3 regions of the Phytobacter cepae genome follow, and region 1 is predicted to be linked to each of the others. Evidence: predicted binding sites of a transcription regulator. Region 1 holds the regulator's gene; each other region holds the start of a gene.
The links. Region 1 encodes LexA, which represses DNA repair genes until DNA is damaged. Its sites were predicted from a motif close to TNCTGTATGTACATACAGNA; they were not measured.

Region 1 (5,804 bases):
TGATTGAGGTGGTGTAGTTATAAAGCCAGGTTTTCTGCATTTTCGGTGTTACACCCACCATCAACGGCACGCCGCCCGCTTCAAACTGGTGCGCAAAAGCCACGCCAAAATCGGAGACAATAGCAGCGCGACCTGATGCGGTAGAATTGAGGTTGTCCTTAATTTGATCGGAACCCCGCACTGCGGCATCCAACGCCCTCAGGCTTGCCGTCGCAAAATCACCCGGGTCGTTGGGATCATCCATTTCACGCAGATACTGGATATCCTGCTGATCGATAGAGGTGGTCACAAAGGCATGAGCCTGCGCTTTGGTGACAAAGGCGACCGACAACGTGTCGTTTGGAATACTAACCGCGATCCCCGCCCCCGCATTCGCACTGGCGCGCTTGCCTTTCAGGAATTCAAGGGAGTCCGCAAGATCGCCTGCGGCGCTCTGGAACTGGTTGACGGTACCAATGGGGTCAGCCAGAACATCGCCCAGTGAAAGACCATCAACAACATCGCCGTAGTAGTCGATCTTGTCATTGATGTCTTCAATTTCATTACGCAGATCGTCTTTATCGTTAATTTGCGCGGTAAAACTTGGCAGAATAACGGATATATCATCTTCAGGTTTTGCTTTTGCCAGAAGTGCCGGGTTAATTAATGCCGCACTGCCATAACTGGCAGACGCCACCCCCGTCCCCCCCATTGCATCATTACGCGCTTCCGCCCAGGTATTCGCTGCTCCCGCTTGATTGGCCACGGAAAAGGAGACAGCGATAGCGACCACTGAAAGTTTGAGTTTGTTTTTCACAATTATGCGTCTCGTAGTCAGATGAGTTTTTTTTATGCCCTGTTCCTTTTTACATGAACAGGAATGCTCTATTGCTGCGAATAACACCGGAAAAATGTCTAATTCTGCCAAACAGGTAATTACTGGCAGAAATTATAGTTATAAGAATTGACCCTCATTATTTATAGAAGACGTAATGCGATTGTGAAAGCCGGAGGAAGAAGCCCGATCTCGGCGTTTAGTGCAGAACATGGTAAAGTGAGGAATTATGCCGCCGGGAAATGAGAGGACGACAATGGACAAGACCACTTCGCAAGAGATGCTAGCGCAGGCTGAAAAACTGTGTGTGCAGCGCAATGTGCGTCTGACGCCACAGCGCCTCGAAGTTCTGCGTCTGCTAAGTCTGCGGGAAGGTGCAATAAGCGCTTATGATCTGCTGGATCTGCTGCGGGAGAGCGAACCGCAGGCGAAACCCCCTACCGTTTATCGCGCGCTGGACTTCCTTTTGGAACAGGGTTTCGTGCACAAAGTAGAGTCCACCAACAGCTACGTCCTGTGCCATCTGTTCGATCAACCGACCCACACGTCGGCCATGTTTATTTGCGACAGATGCGGCGTAGTTAAAGAAGAACAAGCGGAAGGCGCAGAAGATATTATGCATGCACTGGCGGCTAAATTAGGATTTGCCTTACGTCATAATGTCATCGAAGCACATGGTTTGTGCGCTAAATGCGCCGAAGTGGAAGCGTGTCGTCATCAGGGTGAATGCCACCATGATCACTCGATTCTGGTAAAGAAAAAACCGCGCTAGCGGCGGTTTCTCTTTTAAGCAGTGTGATTTGAAAAGAGTGGTACGTCCATGTACCGTCGGGCAGGGTAGTCACTCTAATGCATATTCAGAGGGAAAAAGGACTACCAGCGGTATTCGTTGCGGGTTTCCCAATCAACGACTTCTTTTTCCGCCTGATCTTTCTGGTAGCCATAACGTTCCTGAATTTTACCTACCAGCTGGTCGCGTTTACCTTCGATGATGGTCATATCATCGTCGGTCAATTTGCCCCACTGTTCTTTCGCTTTACCTTTGAACTGTTTCCAGTTACCGCCGATTTCGTCTTTATTCATAATCATTTCCTCATCGTTCGGTTTTGAATAGCGAGTATTCATCCATTTTTGTTACGTTCGTAATCTGCTGAACGTGATAATAATTGTAGTCACGGATAACGACGTGGTGGATTTATTCGGAATTTTTAACCATCCAGACGGTATTTTTAAGAACGTCTATCGGCAGAAAGAGAGGAGAAAAAAAGAAAGGAAAGATATCTAAGTAATTGAATTTTATTAAAAAACCGTGACAACACAGAGCGCTACCACGGCTTACAATTGAGGGTTACAGCCATTCGCCATTGCGAATCACACCGACTGCCAGACCTTCGATCGTGAAGTTTTGCTCGCGCAAATTGACCACAATCGGCGAGAACTCGCTGTTTTCAGGCAGCAATTCAACCGTATTACCCTGCTTTTTCAGTCGCTTGACGGTCACTTCATCGTCAATGCGCGCGACAACGACCTGACCATTACGTACGTCCTGCGTTTTATGCACTGCCAGCAAGTCACCGTCCATAATGCCGATGTCTTTCATGGACATTCCACTTACGCGCAGCAGAAAATCCGCATTCGGTTTGAACAGAGAAGGATCGACCTGATAATGGCCTTCAATATGCTGCTGAGCCAACAGAGGTTCACCTGCAGCAACACGGCCTACCAGCGGTAAACCGGCGTCTTCTTCGACTTCCAGCAACAAACGAATACCGCGCGATGCGCCAGAGACAATCTCAAGTACGCCTTTACGCGCCAACGCTTTTAAATGCTCTTCGGCAGCGTTTGGGGAACGGAACCCCAACTGTTGCGCGATCTCCGCACGCGTCGGCGGCATGCCGGTTTGGTTGATTCGATCGCGAATGAGATCGAACACCTCTTGCTGCCTGGCCGTTAAAGCTTTCATTCCGCCCCCTGGGTGTATATACAGTTATGCTGTTAGTATATACAGCTAAAGGCGATTTTGAAACCAAAATTACGCAAAAAACCAGCAGTTAGCGCAATTCTGGAAGGCTTATCGGAAATGGCCCCACAGCAGTGAAATCCAGGTGAAGAGAGCAACCAGAATGGTCATGAGCACCGCCGCTGAACCCATATCTTTTGCCCGTCCGGAAAGTTCATGAAAATCGGAACCAATACGGTCAACGACCGCTTCAATCGCACTGTTGAGAATTTCAACGATCATCACCAGCGCTACCGAGCCAATCAGCAATACGCGGGTGATCGCGTCGACATCAAGGAAACAAGCGATAATAATTGCCAGAATGACCGCAACGGACTCCTGACGAAAGGCAGCTTCGTTTATCCAGGCGGCACGGACGCCTTTCCAGGAGTACCCGGCTGCTTTGATAATACGGGTCATGCCAGTGGTGTTATTGGCCATTAAAAGAACCTTTTTATGTTATGAGCATCAATCTCTATGTAAGGTTATAGAGGTACAAAAGAATTTGTGCGCGCTTTCTGATATTCTTGCGGCGCATTGGCATTAATAACCAGAGGCTTTACATCCTTTATGTCCGGCTGGCCACGAATTTACTACAAATTACTTAATTTACCATTAAGCGTGCTGGTAAAAAGTAAGTCTATCCCTGCGGAACCCGCACAGGAACTGGGGCTCGATACCTCACGCCCTATTATGTATGTTTTGCCTTATAACTCTAAGGCCGACTTACTGACGTTACGCGCTCAATGTCTGGCACATGATTTGCCGGACCCGTTTGAACCGCTTGTGATCGACGGCGTGGAGCTGCCGCGATATATCTTCATTCATGGTGGGCCGCGGGTATTTACCTGGTACACACCGAAAGAAGAGTCCATCAAGCTGTTTCACGACTACCTCGATTTGCACCGTAGCCATCCCGACCTGGATGTGCAGATGGTGCCGGTTTCGATGATGTTCGGTCGTTCGCCAGGCCGCGAGAAGGGCGAAGTGAATCCGCCGCTGCGTATGCTCAATGGCATTCAGAAATTCTTTGCCATCTCCTGGCTTGGACGTGACAGCTTTGTGCGTTTCTCACCGCCAGTTTCACTGCGCCGCATGGCCACTGAACACGGCACGGATAAAATCATCGCGCAAAAACTGGCGCGCGTGGCGCGTATGCATTTTGCTCGCCAGCGTCTCGCTGCGGTGGGCCCACGGCTGCCTGCGCGTCAGGATCTGTTCAACAAGCTGCTGGCCTCGAAAGCCATTGCCCGCGCCGTTGAAGACGAAGCGCGCAGCAAGAAAATCTCCCATGATAAGGCGCAGCAAAACGCGATCGCGCTGATGGAAGAGATCGCGGCGAACTTCTCTTACGAGATGATTCGCCTCTCTGACCGTATTCTCAGCTTTACCTGGAACCGCCTGTACCAGGGCATCAACGTGCACAACGCCGAGCGCATACGCCAACTGGCCCATGACGGCCATGAAATTGTCTATGTGCCCTGCCACCGCAGCCATATGGACTACCTGCTGCTCTCTTACGTGCTCTATCATCAGGGGCTGGTGCCGCCGCACATCGCTGCCGGTATTAACCTGAACTTCTGGCCAGCAGGCCCTATCTTCCGCCGTCTGGGGGCGTTCTTTATTCGTCGCTCTTTCAAAGGCAACAAACTCTATTCCACCGTGTTCCGCGAATACCTGGGCGAACTGTTCCAGCGGGGTTATTCGGTTGAGTACTTTGTGGAAGGCGGGCGTTCACGTACCGGTCGTCTGCTGGATCCCAAAACCGGCACCCTGTCGATGACCATCCAGGCAATGCTGCGCGGGGGCACGCGTCCTATCACGCTGGTGCCTATTTATATCGGTTACGAGCACGTGATGGAAGTCGGTACCTACGCTAAAGAGCTGCGCGGGGCGACGAAAGAGAAAGAAGGCTTTATGCAGATGTTACGCGGCCTGAGCAAGCTGCGTAACCTTGGCCAGGGCTATGTGAACTTTGGCGAGCCTATCCCGCTGACGGCCTATCTTAATCAGCGAGTGCCGGAATGGCGCGAGTCTATCGATCCTATCGAAGCGGTGCGTCCGTCCTGGCTCACGCCAACCGTCAATGCTATCGCGGCCGATCTGATGGTACGCATCAACAACGCCGGGGCAGCCAATGCCATGAACCTGTGTTGTACCGCCCTGCTCGCTTCGCGCCAGCGTTCACTGACCCGTGAACAACTCACGGAGCAGCTGGACTGCTACCTGAATCTGATGCGGAATGTGCCCTATGCAGAGGATTCAACGGTGCCCACGGCCACCGCTTCTGAACTCATCGCCCACGCCCTGCAGATGAACAAGTTTGAGGTGGAGAAAGACACCATCGGCGACATCATCATTCTGCCGCGCGAACAGGCGGTGCTGATGACCTACTACCGTAACAACATCGCGCATATGTTGATGTTGCCGTCACTGATGGCCGCCATCCTCACGCAGCACCGTCACATCTCGCAGGACGAGATGCTGCGTCATGTCGAGTTGCTCTACCCGATGCTGAAAGCAGAACTGTTCCTGCGTTGGGAAAAAGAGGAGCTGGCAGGTGTGCTGGACAGTCTGGCGCAAGAGATGCTGCGTCAAGGGCTGGTCACCATCAAAGACGGGCAACTGAACATCAATCCGGCGCATTCCCGTACCTTGCAGCTGCTGGCTGCGGGTGCACGCGAAACGCTGCAGCGCTATGCCATCACCTTCTGGCTGCTGAGCGCTAACCCGTCGTTTAACCGTAGTACGCTGGAGAAAGAGAGCCGCACACTGGCTCAGCGTCTCTCGGTGCTACACGGCATTAACGCACCGGAGTTCTTCGACAAGGCGGTGTTCAGTACCCTGGTGCTGACCCTGCGTGACGAAGGTTTCATCAGTGATACCGGCGATGCGGAACCGGCGCAGACCCTGGCGGTTTATCAGTTGCTGGCGGAGTTGATTACGTCGGATGTGCGTTTGACGATTGAGAGCGCGACGCAGAGCGAATAA
Region 2 (5,804 bases), 1.3 Mb from region 1:
CGCGAGTCTGTCGCCAATTACTTCGTGCAGTTTGCCCGCCACCTGATTTACAGCACCGCGATGCCACCGGCGCAGGCGGTGGCACTCCTGGCATCACTTAATGTGATTCGGGGTGCAGAAGGGGACGAACGCCGTGAAAAGCTCGCCGCCCGGGTGGCGCAGTTTCGTGCCGGGGCAGCGTTACTGGAGGCGCAACTGACCGCATCTCACAGTGCCATCCAGCCGCTCATCGTCGGCGAGAATAGCCGGGCGCTGACACTGGCTGCTACCCTGCGCGAGCGGGGATGCTGGGTGACCGCGATTCGTCCGCCCACCGTGCCTGCGGGTACGGCCCGACTTCGACTTACCCTGACTGCGGCCCATGAGCCTGCCGATATCAGCCAGTTGCTGGAGGTGCTCAATGACGCCCGTGAATAAGCAGGCAGTGGCCCATGCCTTTGGTCGCGCGGCACAGCATTACCGGCAGCACGACGGGTTGCAGCGGCAAAGCGCGGAATTACTGCTGGCACGGCTGGGGGACGTTTCTGCACGTCATGTGCTGGACGCCGGATGTGGTCCGGGCGCGATGGGGCACCACTGGCAGCAGCGAGGGGCGCTGGTCACCGCGTTAGATCTCAGCGCCAGCATGTTGAGTGAGGCACGCCAGCAGCAGGCGGCGCATCACTATGTGCAGGGTGATATTGAAGCCATGCCGCTGCCGGACGACGCGTTTTGTCTGGCGTGGAGCAACCTGGCCGTCCAGTGGTGCGACTCGCTGCCCCAGGCTTTACATGAACTCTATCGGGTCGTCCGTCCCGGTGGGCACATTGCTTTCACGACTCTCGTACAGGGGTCGTTACCGGAGCTGAGTCAGGCCTGGCGGGCGGTGGATACTGCACCCCATGCCAACCGGTTTTTATCGGCAGCGCAGATTGGCGCCGCGCTGGCGGGCTGGCGGTATCAGGCCGGCGTGGAGACCCTCACCTTGTATTTTGATGATGCGGCGGGCGCAATGCGCTCTCTGAAAGGCATTGGGGCGACGCATCTGCATGCCGGGCGCACCTCAGGATTAACGCGTGGAAAATTGCAGCAACTTCAGCACGCGTGGCCACAACAGAACGGGATGTGCCCGCTCAGTTATCAACTATTTTGGGGAATTATCAGTCGTGACTGAACGTTATTTCGTTACCGGGACAGACACCGAAGTGGGGAAAACCGTCGCCAGCTGCGCGCTGCTCCAGGCCGCCGCTCAGTTGGGATGGCGCACTGCAGGCTACAAACCTGTGGCGTCGGGCAGTGAAATGACCGCTGAGGGACTGCGCAACAGCGATGCCCTGGCGCTTCAGCGCAACAGCACTGTGTCGCTACCCTATAACGTGGTGAATCCCTGGACCTTTGCGGAGCCGACCTCGCCACACATCGTCAGCGCCGCAACCGGCACGCCCATTTTAGCGCAAGGGATGTCTGACGGGCTGCGTCATCTGGAAGCACAGGCCCAATGGGTGCTGGTGGAAGGGGCAGGAGGCTGGTTTACGCCGTTAGCAGACCATTTTACCTTTGCAGATTGGGTGGTCACTGAGCAGCTGCCGGTTATTCTGGTGGTGGGCGTGAAGCTGGGTTGTATCAACCACGCGATACTGACGGCACTGGCGATTGAACAGGCTGGATTAACGCTGGCGGGATGGATTGCAAATGACGTTCAGCCACCGGGGCGTCGTCATCAAGAGTACATTGCGACCCTGCGGCGCGTGATTAAAGCCCCGATGATTGGGGAGATCCCCTGGCTTTCACACGCGCCGGATGAGGCAAATAACGGTCATTATCTCAATCTCAACGTACTGACTCCGGCGTCATCCAGTGCGCCAGAAGTCCGTCATCCAGTTGCCTGACGTCTCCCTGGGCGACATTGCGTCCGCGATGTAGCAAACAGAAACGATCGGTGACCCGACGAATAAAATTCAAATGTTGTTCAGCCAGCAGGAAGGTCATACCCAAATCCTGATTCAGGCGGACGATAATGTTGCCGAGCTTATGAATAAATGCCTGGCCCTGACCCCGGGTCGGTTCGTCGAGTATCAGCAATCGCGGGCGGGTTATCACCGCTCGCGCCATCGCCAGTTGATACTGATTATCTTCCGATAACCCTGCCGCTTTACTCTGACGGAACGCATAAAGATCGGGAAACAGGTCATATATCTCGCTGCTGACGGCATTGCGGGGGGCGGAGCCTGCCAGCAGAGCTATGTGCAGATTCTCTTCCACCGAAAGCTGGGAGAAGAGCCGCCTGTCCTGAGGAACATAGCCAATCCCCATCGCGCTGCGATGTTCAGCCTGTAACGGCAGCATGTTCTGCGGGGGGCCGCTGGTGTCCTGCCACACCATACTGCCACTCTCGACGGGTATCACACCGATAATGCAGTTGATGAGCGTCGTTTTTCCCATGCCGGGCAGACCAATTACCGACGTACAGCTGCCGGGATGTAAATCGAGGTCAACGTTCCACAAGGTGTGCTGACTACCATAAAATTGGTTCACTGAACGCAAACTCAACATAACCTGCTCCTTTCTCGCTTTGCGGTTCTGTTAAATGTGCAAATGGCTTGCCAATATCACAAAAAAGTCTCGTTTTCAGAGTCCGCCGAACAAAGTGAGGGGGAAAACCAGATGCAGTGAAAACTACCGAAAAATCCTGCACATTGTCGGTGCCGTGGATGATGGCTTATGGTGCATCAGAATGGGTAAATGTGAGCACGATCGCACCGCACTTCTCCGTTTCGTTAGGCATAATTTTGCAAAAATAAGCGATAAAAATTTTTTCCGAGCCGGAAATCCGCAGTTGTTAACAATCTGTGGGCTGGCGGTGCATATGGCCTGGAATGAGTTATCCACTATTCCTGTGGATAACCTTGTGCATTAGAGTTAGAAAAAGTGCGACAAGCGAGTAAATACGCGGCTTGCGCCTGAATTGATGCGAAACGCGGCTTTTTGCAAAAGTTGTTTATTTTCAGCTAATTAAATAAAAGCAATGGCTGTAAGAAAAGTGTCACCCGCTGCCACAAAACTTTCATCACCTCCCTTGACAAATGTTAAAAAACGAAATGTTCTGGGGATAACCCGCATGGGCAGCTATTTTGTGCCGTCCTTGAACAGGTTACGGTGAGCAAACCCGGTAAACCTGCCTGCTAGTACAGATTCCTGTTTGCGCCACTGTTTTTACATCCAGTATTAATGATTGGCAAATCTCGTCGCGATGGTTAAAATTACTTTCCTCCCCGCTCACTCCTTCATCAGGTCGCTGTCATGAGTAAACCGATAAAACTGCATTCCGCTTTTCGCCCTTCTGGCGATCAGCCCGAGGCTATTCGCCGCCTCAAAGAAGGCCTGGAAGATGGGCTGGCGCATCAGACCCTGCTGGGTGTGACCGGTTCGGGTAAAACATTCACCGTCGCCAATGTGATTGCAGATCTGCAGCGTCCAACGATGGTTCTGGCACCGAATAAGACGCTTGCCGCTCAGCTGTACGGCGAAATGAAAGAGTTTTTCCCGGAAAACGCGGTGGAGTATTTTGTTTCGTATTACGACTACTATCAGCCGGAAGCCTATGTGCCGAGTTCAGATACCTTCATTGAGAAAGATGCCTCGGTAAACGAGCACATTGAGCAGATGCGTCTGTCGGCCACCAAAGCCCTGCTTGAGCGCCGGGACGTAATTGTGGTGGCCTCTGTCTCTGCCATTTACGGTCTGGGTGACCCGGATTTGTACCTGAAGATGATGCTGCATCTGACTAACGGCATGATTATCGATCAGCGCGCCATTCTGCGTCGGCTGGCGGAGCTACAATATACCCGCAACGATCAGGCTTTTCAGCGCGGCACCTTCCGTGTGCGCGGCGAAGTGATTGACATCTTCCCGGCGGAGTCTGATGACATTGCGCTGCGTGTGGAGCTGTTTGATGAAGAGGTGGAGCGACTGTCATTGTTCGACCCGCTAACGGGTCATGTGGAGTCCGTGATTCCGCGCTTTACCGTCTACCCTAAAACTCACTACGTTACCCCGCGTGAACGTATTGTGCAGGCGATGGAAGAGATTAAAGACGAGCTGGCGGTGCGGCGTAAATCGCTGATGGACAACAACAAGCTTCTGGAAGAGCAGCGGCTGACCCAGCGTACCCAGTTCGATCTGGAGATGATGAACGAGCTGGGCTACTGCTCGGGCATTGAAAACTATTCGCGCTACCTCTCCGGGCGAGGGCCGGGTGAAGCACCGCCGACGCTGTTTGATTACCTGCCCGCCGATGGCCTGCTGGTGATTGACGAGTCCCACGTCACCATCCCGCAAATTGGCGGTATGTTCAAAGGCGACAGGGCGCGTAAAGAGACGCTGGTGGAGTACGGCTTCCGCCTGCCGTCCGCACTGGACAACCGTCCGCTGCGCTTTGAAGAGTTTGAAGCTCTGGCGCCGCAGACCATCTATGTTTCAGCCACACCCGGTAAATATGAGCTGGAAAAATCAGGTGAAGACGTCATTGACCAGGTGGTGCGTCCTACGGGCCTGCTTGATCCCATTATTGAAGTGCGCCCGGTGGCGACCCAGGTTGACGATCTGCTTTCGGAAATCCGCAAGCGTTCCACCATCAACGAGCGCGTTCTGGTGACCACCTTAACCAAACGGATGGCGGAAGATTTAACCGAGTATCTGGAAGAGCATGGCGAGAAGGTGCGTTATCTTCACTCCGATATCGATACCGTCGAACGTATGGAAATTATTCGCGATTTGCGCCTGGGCGAGTTTGACGTGTTGGTCGGCATCAACTTGCTGCGTGAGGGGCTGGATATGCCAGAAGTCTCCCTGGTAGCGATTCTTGACGCCGATAAAGAGGGCTTCCTGCGTTCTGAGCGTTCGCTGATTCAGACCATTGGCCGTGCGGCGCGAAACATCAACGGCAAAGCCATTTTGTACGGTGACAAAATCACGCCGTCGATGGCAAAAGCCATTGACGAAACCGAACGTCGCCGTGAGAAACAGCAGAAGTACAACGAAGAGAATGGCATCACGCCTCAGGGCCTGAATAAGAAAGTGGTCGACATTCTGAGCCTCGGGGAAAATCTGGCGAAAACCAAAGCCAAAGGGCGTGGCAAGTCACGGACACCGGCGCAGGCGGAAGCCGCAGAAATGGCGTTATCGCCGAAAGCGTTGCAGCAAAAAATTCAGGAGATTGAAGGGCAGATGATGCAACATGCGCAGAATCTTGAATTTGAAGAGGCGGCAAAATGTCGTGACAAGCTGCATCAATTGCGGGAACTTTTTATCGCCGTCTCATAATATGAAGCCCGTCACGAATGCGTGAACGGGCCTTAATGTTGGCTTAATGTTGTTCCGATACCCTCTTCAGTCATATTCAGGAGGGTCCGCCATGCAAAAAGAACAACTCTATCAGTACCTGGCTATTGCGCTGTCTATGGCGATTGTCATCGCCTTCAGTCACAGCTGGGTTCTTAGCTACTAAGCACGCGCTTAACGTATAATCGGTTTGAATTTCACCCATGCCCGTACCCCGGGCGTGGGTTGTCTGTTTTGCAGGAAAAATTGCGCATCATGAAGCTGGGCAATCCGGGTGACGATACTGAGCCCCAGACCGGCCCCACCATAGCGACTGTCCATGCGTACAAAGGCTTTGCTGAGCTCACCGCTGCGCGATTCATCAATGCCGGGACCTTCATCTTCCACCGCCAGCACCGGCACGTCTCCGTCCTCAATACAGAGGCGAATTGTCGACCCTGTCGGGCTGTAACGGTGGGCGTTTTCCACCAGATTTCTCACCAGCA
Region 3 (5,804 bases), on a different replicon from region 1:
TTCTTCAAAGGTGGTATGTTCATTCAGCAGCTCGGCCAGCATATTTGCCAGCCGCGGGTCCTGTTTACGCAGAGCAAAACCTGCCAGCAGCGTGGCACGCCATACCCGGCCCCGTTCTCCCTGAGGTACCTTGTCTATTTCGTCACAGACAAAACGCTCGGCTTCGTTGCTCTCGGGATTAAGGTAAAACGTGATCTTGCGACGGGTATCCGGTTTGTCCATGTTCTCAGCCAATTTCATGCATGCCATTTACCAGGTCATACTGCGGGCTGGCGCTGACGAAAAATCGTTCGTCACGAAGCCCACAATGTTTTCTGACCGCATCAGCGATGAGCTCTGCACCGCCGCCAATAACCATAACATGAGAGTATCCGTTAAAGCTGCTGATCGGTTCAAGAACCCGGGTGATAAGACGCTGATGTGACTCCTTCAGCGCCGTTCTGACCAGCTCCAGACGTGACAAATCGTTAATACGCTTACTCAGGAAGGCCTCATCACGCCGGTTGATGATGATTTCATCGGCAAGAAGGCTACTGCTTCGGGTACGTGCCATGCTCAGCGCAGCACGAACGTCCTGCGTCATCAGCGAAACGCCCAGCTCCGGGTTGCCATAAATGCGGGAAATGCCACGCATACGTGACATAACATGAGAAATGTCGAGCGTGGTTCCCCCCAGGTCGATAATCAGGAGTGAATCCAGATCGTCCATGTCCTTTACCACGCCGTAGCCCGCCGGAATAGATTCCGGCATAACCTCCACACTGCGGATGATGAAGGTCTGCCCGCCATTCAGTGTCACCGGACGCATCAGACTGGTCTGCTTGCGGCGAATATTTTCCTCGCAGGGCTGATTGTCACGGTTGTAAAACTCAGCCAGCGGCAATGTCACGACGATATCCACCTCCTGAGGCGCGATACCGGATTTAAGGAGCGCATGGTGAACGGCCACCACATTCACATCGCTGTACTGCCAGGCCACATTGGTGGTGACCAGCGCATCCGCGCTGATAGGATCAAACGAATAGTGTTCGCCGTTGAATGCATAATTAAACACCGGTTCCGGACCAAAATTCACCGCCCATTCCCGTTTAAAACTGTTGGGGCTGATCAGCTGTTTGATCTCATTACCCGCCGTCCACTGCATTTTTATATTGGTGGAGCCATCATCAATGAAAAATTTCATGTGCATTTCCTGTGAGAACTTGTGACGTTTTCAACCCCAGAAAGAGAATAATCCGAGATAAACAAGAGAACTAATTACCATGATACCTCTCACGGGCTTCAAAACAAGAAAAATATGAGAAAAATGAGAGATAAAAAAGGGATTTATTGAACATAGATGTGGTTCTACTGATATAAGATGAGGTGAGCCAGCAGGGGTCAGCACTGCCAGCTGTTGATACGCCACTGCGCGGGTTTGAATAATGAGATAAATGGTTCGGACGGAATCGAAGCGCAGCTACAGTCGCAGAACTGCCGGTAAATCCCGTCCTGTTACGAGATACCGCCGCCAGTTAGATATTCCGCTGTTTTTGTCCAGTTCTGCTAGCTGCGTGGGATCTGGCCTGGTATATTGCTAATAACGATGCCACCGATAGGGTATGCCCTATGACCGTAAGGCTTTATTACAATGCAGCAGATGCACGAGCCAGAGCGAGCAATGAATGGCACGCAGAGTGGATCAGTAAAAACGGCTTGAAAGCTCGCCTCTGGACTGAAAAGGCGATCAGTAAATTTCTTGGTACACCGCTCAATGCTGGCCCGGTAAAAGCCTGGAAGTTAAAGGAAGTGAAAAAGGTCGAAGCGACACCCGCTTTTAGAACATGGCTGGAGCAACGCCGCGCATGGCTGATTGCACGGGGTAAACTACCCGCTGATGCTTCTTAGCAGAGAGAGCAAATAGTACATTAAAAGTGCCGTTATACCGTCACCGCCGGTAATTTTTATATAACAGTTTGGCCGCGACCATTCAGTACTTTTTTCTCTTTTTGTTAAATTTATCATTCAGAAAATGAAACTCCTTCTGAAATCTTCGGCGAACGTCTTCGAACGTCGCCTAATATCGCCTATTCTCTGCTAAATTCGCCGATCTCCGCACTATGAAATCGATTCACGACGAAAGATCATTAAAAATAAACATTAAAAATCAACGAGTTACATAACTCCGGACTCTACGTAAATCCATATTGCCGCAAGATATTTTCCCTGAAAAATAATTCGATATTGAGTTGGATCAGGGATCATCTTCCCGCCATGTAATTCTATAATTTGAAACATATAAAACATCCTTATTGTTAGTTAAAAGTGCCGTTATACCGTCACCGCCGGTTATTTTTATTGAACAGTTTGGCAGCGACCATTCAGTACTTTTGTATTGCTGGCATTCGGTCAGTTGCAGCTGCGCGTTTTTCTGCTGGCACTATCCGGCATCAATGCGCGCTGCGGTCGCAGAACTTCCGGTAAATCCCGTCCGGTTAGGTAATTCACCGCGCCGCTGGGCAGTCAGGTGATTCTGTCCAGTTCTGCTGGCAGTGATGGATCAGCGCGGGTAAAATTAGACCAGACTAGCGTTCTGAGAGGTTATAATGATTACCGTAACTATCAGCGAGGCAAACAGTCATCGCAAATGGACACACCGCGCCCGGACGAAGGACGCACTGACCGCCATCATCCGGGCTATGAACAAGCATTTTCCGCAGTCGCACAATTTCATCCCAGATGATGTAGATAATGCCCCCGTACTGTTTGCGGCTGTAGCCAACACTCCGGGCGTGGAAGTAACCGGTCATATCTGGAAACCTATGTGGCATAGGGGAGTTCTCTGGAACGTCAAAGGTACGCCAGTGACAGTTACTCTCCATTATACTTCCGGCTAATTCTCGAACCACATTGGACACTCTGGTTTTTTTGTCCAGTTATACCCCTCTTATCCCCCGTTTCTGTGGATAAACCCTATCAGCTAGCAAGCGCAGCTTACCGACAGACAATTCCCTGCCCTGGCGCTCCTTTAACCATTCTCGCTGCATGAACGGAATGCACCACGCTCATGGTCACCATGACACTATTCAAAATGTGTTACCCGGAGAATGTGTCTGAAATTAAATATTTCTCTTTTAATTACAGCCCCTTAAACGACATAACCACTAATAAACTTGAAACCTCAGTAAAACCAGAAATAATACTGTATATAAATACAGTATAAAAAGGAGGTTTCTATGTTTCGCTTTATTCCCGCAGCAATCAGTCCTGAGTTCTTTACCGCGCCGTTGTTCACGGAACGATGCCAGGCCGGCTTCCCCAGTCCGGCTCAGGACTATGTTGAAGCCGAACTGGATCTTAATGAGTTCTGCATTCAACGCCGGAGCTCAACGTATTTTGTCCGGGCAATCGGTAACTCAATGACCGATATCGGTCTGCATTCGGGTGATTTGCTTGTGGTTGATAAAGCGGAACAGGCCCGCCATGGTGACATTGTTATTGCTGAGGTTGAGGGTGAATTTACCGTAAAACGCCTGTTACTGACTCCCCGACCTGGTCTGCAGCCGATGAACCCGTCCTACCCTACTCTCTGGCCTGATCCGGAGCACCTGCAGATATTTGGTGTGGTGACGGCGTTTGTTCATAAAACACGTGGACACGACTGATGTTCGCCCTGGCAGATGCAAACAAATTCTATGCCAGCTGCGAGAAGGTTTTTCGCCCGGATTTGCGAGAAAAGCCCGTACTGGTTCTTTCAAACAATGACGGCTGCTGCATTGCGATGTCCATAGAGGCAAAGCGCCTGGGCATAAAAATGGGTATGCCCTGGTTCCAGATAAAACAGATGCAGCTCCCGGAGCAGCTGCATGTTTTCTCCAGTAATTATGAACTGTACGCCAGCATGAGTAACCGGATGATGGCACTGATGGAAGAGCTGGCACCGCGTGTGGAGCAGTACTCCATTGATGAAATGTTTCTTGATATCCGGGGAATTGATGCGTGTATGAGCTATGAAGAGTTTGGTCTGCAGCTGCGCAGGCATATCCTCAGCGGAACGGGTCTGACCATTGGCGTGGGAATGGGACCGAGCAAGACGCTGGCAAAAAGTGCACAGTGGGCATCCAAGGAGTGGCCGCAGTTTAAAGGCGTGCTGGCACTGACGCCGGCTAACCCGCAGAGAACGGCAAAATTATTATCGCTGCAGCCAGTGGAAGAACTCTGGGGCGTGGGGAGCCGGATAGCGAAAAAACTTAACATCATGGGCATCACCACTGCGCTTCAGCTGGCACAGGCTAATACCGTACTTATTCGTAAAAATTTCAGCGTCGTTCTCGAACGTACGGTCCGGGAACTTAATGGCGAAAGCTGTATAGCTCTGGAAGAAGCGCCTCCCACTAAACAACAGATCGTCTGCAGTCGTTCATTCGGGGAGAGGATCATCACCCTTGAGGCTATGCAACAGGCGGTCTGCCAGTATGCTGAGCGCGCTGCCGAAAAATTGCGGGGTGAACGCCAGTTCTGCCGCCATATTTCAGTTTTCGTTAAATCCTCGCCGTTTGCCGTAAATGAGCCCTACTACAGCAACGTCAGCAGCGAAACACTGCTGACGCCCACTCAGGATACCCGGGACATCATTGCAGCCGCGCAGAGGGCGCTGGAGCGAGTCTGGCGGGACGGGCACCGATATGCCAAAGCAGGCATCATGCTTAATGATTTCTCATCCACCGGCGTTGCCCAGCTCAATCTGTTTGACGAACAGGCCCCACGGCCGCACAGCCAGGAGCTGATGAAAGTCCTGGATACCATCAATCAGACCGGCCTGGGACAGATTTGGTTTGCCGGCAGAGGCACTGCCCCTGAGTGGAAAATGAAACGCGAGATGCTGTCACCAGCTTACACGACACGTTGGAATGATATTCCGATAGCTAGGATAATTTAATCTCGGTCCCTTAAAGAGCAGACAGTGCTCGCCGCAGCCGAACGACCGGGCGTAGCACGCGAGAGAGCGAGGAAGCACCAGGGCGTCAAATTTAAAATATTCTCGCAACGCCACTGTATTCATATTTTTATGGCAATAAAGAACAATTAAAGGGAATTTATACTAGTAAGAACTTTGATTTAGGTTCGCAGATGGCTGATTGGGACCACGGTCTCAGATGGGTGATTGGGACCACGGTCTCAGATGGGTGATTGGGACCACGGTCCCAGATGGGTGGTTGGGACCACGGTCCCAGATAGGTGGTTGGGACCACGGTCCCAGATAGGTGGTTGGGACCACGGTCCCAGATAGGTGGTTAGGACCACGGTCCCAGTTGAGTAATTGGAACCGTGGGCTGAGTATGCGATTAGGGATAATTATCCGGTAAAGAACAAAGCTAACAAATTTAATGAGAATGCTTAGAACTCAGAGAATTTAGTAAATTTTCAATTTGCTCAATACAGTGTGCGGGAAGTTTAGCCCGATCTAAATTGAAGGTAACTTTATTACCTTTATATTGAGCACTGGCACCTGGCGCAAATTGGCGTTTAACTACAGAGTGATTAATAGACTCTTTTCCGTCTTTCAATGCGTCTAAGAATGATTGAAGGATATCTTCAGATTCCAACAATAATCCTGCTTTTTTCTTCTCGGATAGTACAGTTGTAATATTCAAAAGCAGCTCTTCTTTTCCCTCAAAGCTTTTGAAAAGTGATTCTCCTGAGCGTGCAGACAGCTCGCCAGGATGAGGGAATAGGGCGACGACTTCTTTTGGTAGCTTCGCTGTAGCTATACAACGGCTTATGATCTTTCTTGAGATATTTTCGGCTTCAGCCAGTGCCGAAAT

Region 2: uvrB (excinuclease ABC subunit UvrB) is a predicted target of LexA. The motif match lies at 3,185-3,204, and genes of this name have one in related genera.
Region 3: umuD (translesion error-prone DNA polymerase V autoproteolytic subunit) is a predicted target of LexA. The motif match lies at 3,180-3,199, and genes of this name have one in related genera.

The regions. Positions count from the first base shown of each region.
Region 1 is NZ_CM135107.1:4,775,899-4,781,702, forward strand. It holds gene ACUY4Q_RS22370 (conjugal transfer protein TraF) at 1-796, opposite strand, end outside; gene zur (zinc uptake transcriptional repressor Zur) at 1,071-1,586, shown strand; gene ACUY4Q_RS22380 (CsbD family protein) at 1,688-1,897, opposite strand; gene lexA (transcriptional repressor LexA) at 2,163-2,777, opposite strand; gene ACUY4Q_RS22390 (diacylglycerol kinase) at 2,886-3,254, opposite strand; gene plsB (glycerol-3-phosphate 1-O-acyltransferase PlsB) at 3,384-5,804, shown strand.
Region 2 is NZ_CM135107.1:3,490,928-3,496,731, reverse strand. It holds gene bioF (8-amino-7-oxononanoate synthase) at 1-417, shown strand, start outside; gene bioC (malonyl-ACP O-methyltransferase BioC) at 401-1,153, shown strand; gene bioD (dethiobiotin synthase) at 1,146-1,868, shown strand; gene ACUY4Q_RS16385 (ABC transporter ATP-binding protein) at 1,810-2,532, opposite strand; gene uvrB (excinuclease ABC subunit UvrB) at 3,280-5,301, shown strand; gene pmrB (two-component system sensor histidine kinase PmrB) at 5,494-5,804, opposite strand, start outside.
Region 3 is NZ_JBREIF010000002.1:5,759-11,562, reverse strand. It holds gene ACUY4Q_RS24225 (plasmid partitioning/stability family protein) at 1-240, opposite strand, end outside; gene ACUY4Q_RS24220 (plasmid segregation protein ParM) at 227-1,183, opposite strand; gene ACUY4Q_RS24215 (hypothetical protein) at 1,609-1,887, shown strand; gene ACUY4Q_RS24210 (hypothetical protein) at 2,586-2,876, shown strand; gene umuD (translesion error-prone DNA polymerase V autoproteolytic subunit) at 3,216-3,644, shown strand; gene umuC (translesion error-prone DNA polymerase V subunit UmuC) at 3,644-4,918, shown strand; gene ACUY4Q_RS24195 (ParB/RepB/Spo0J family plasmid partition protein) at 5,364-5,804, opposite strand, start outside.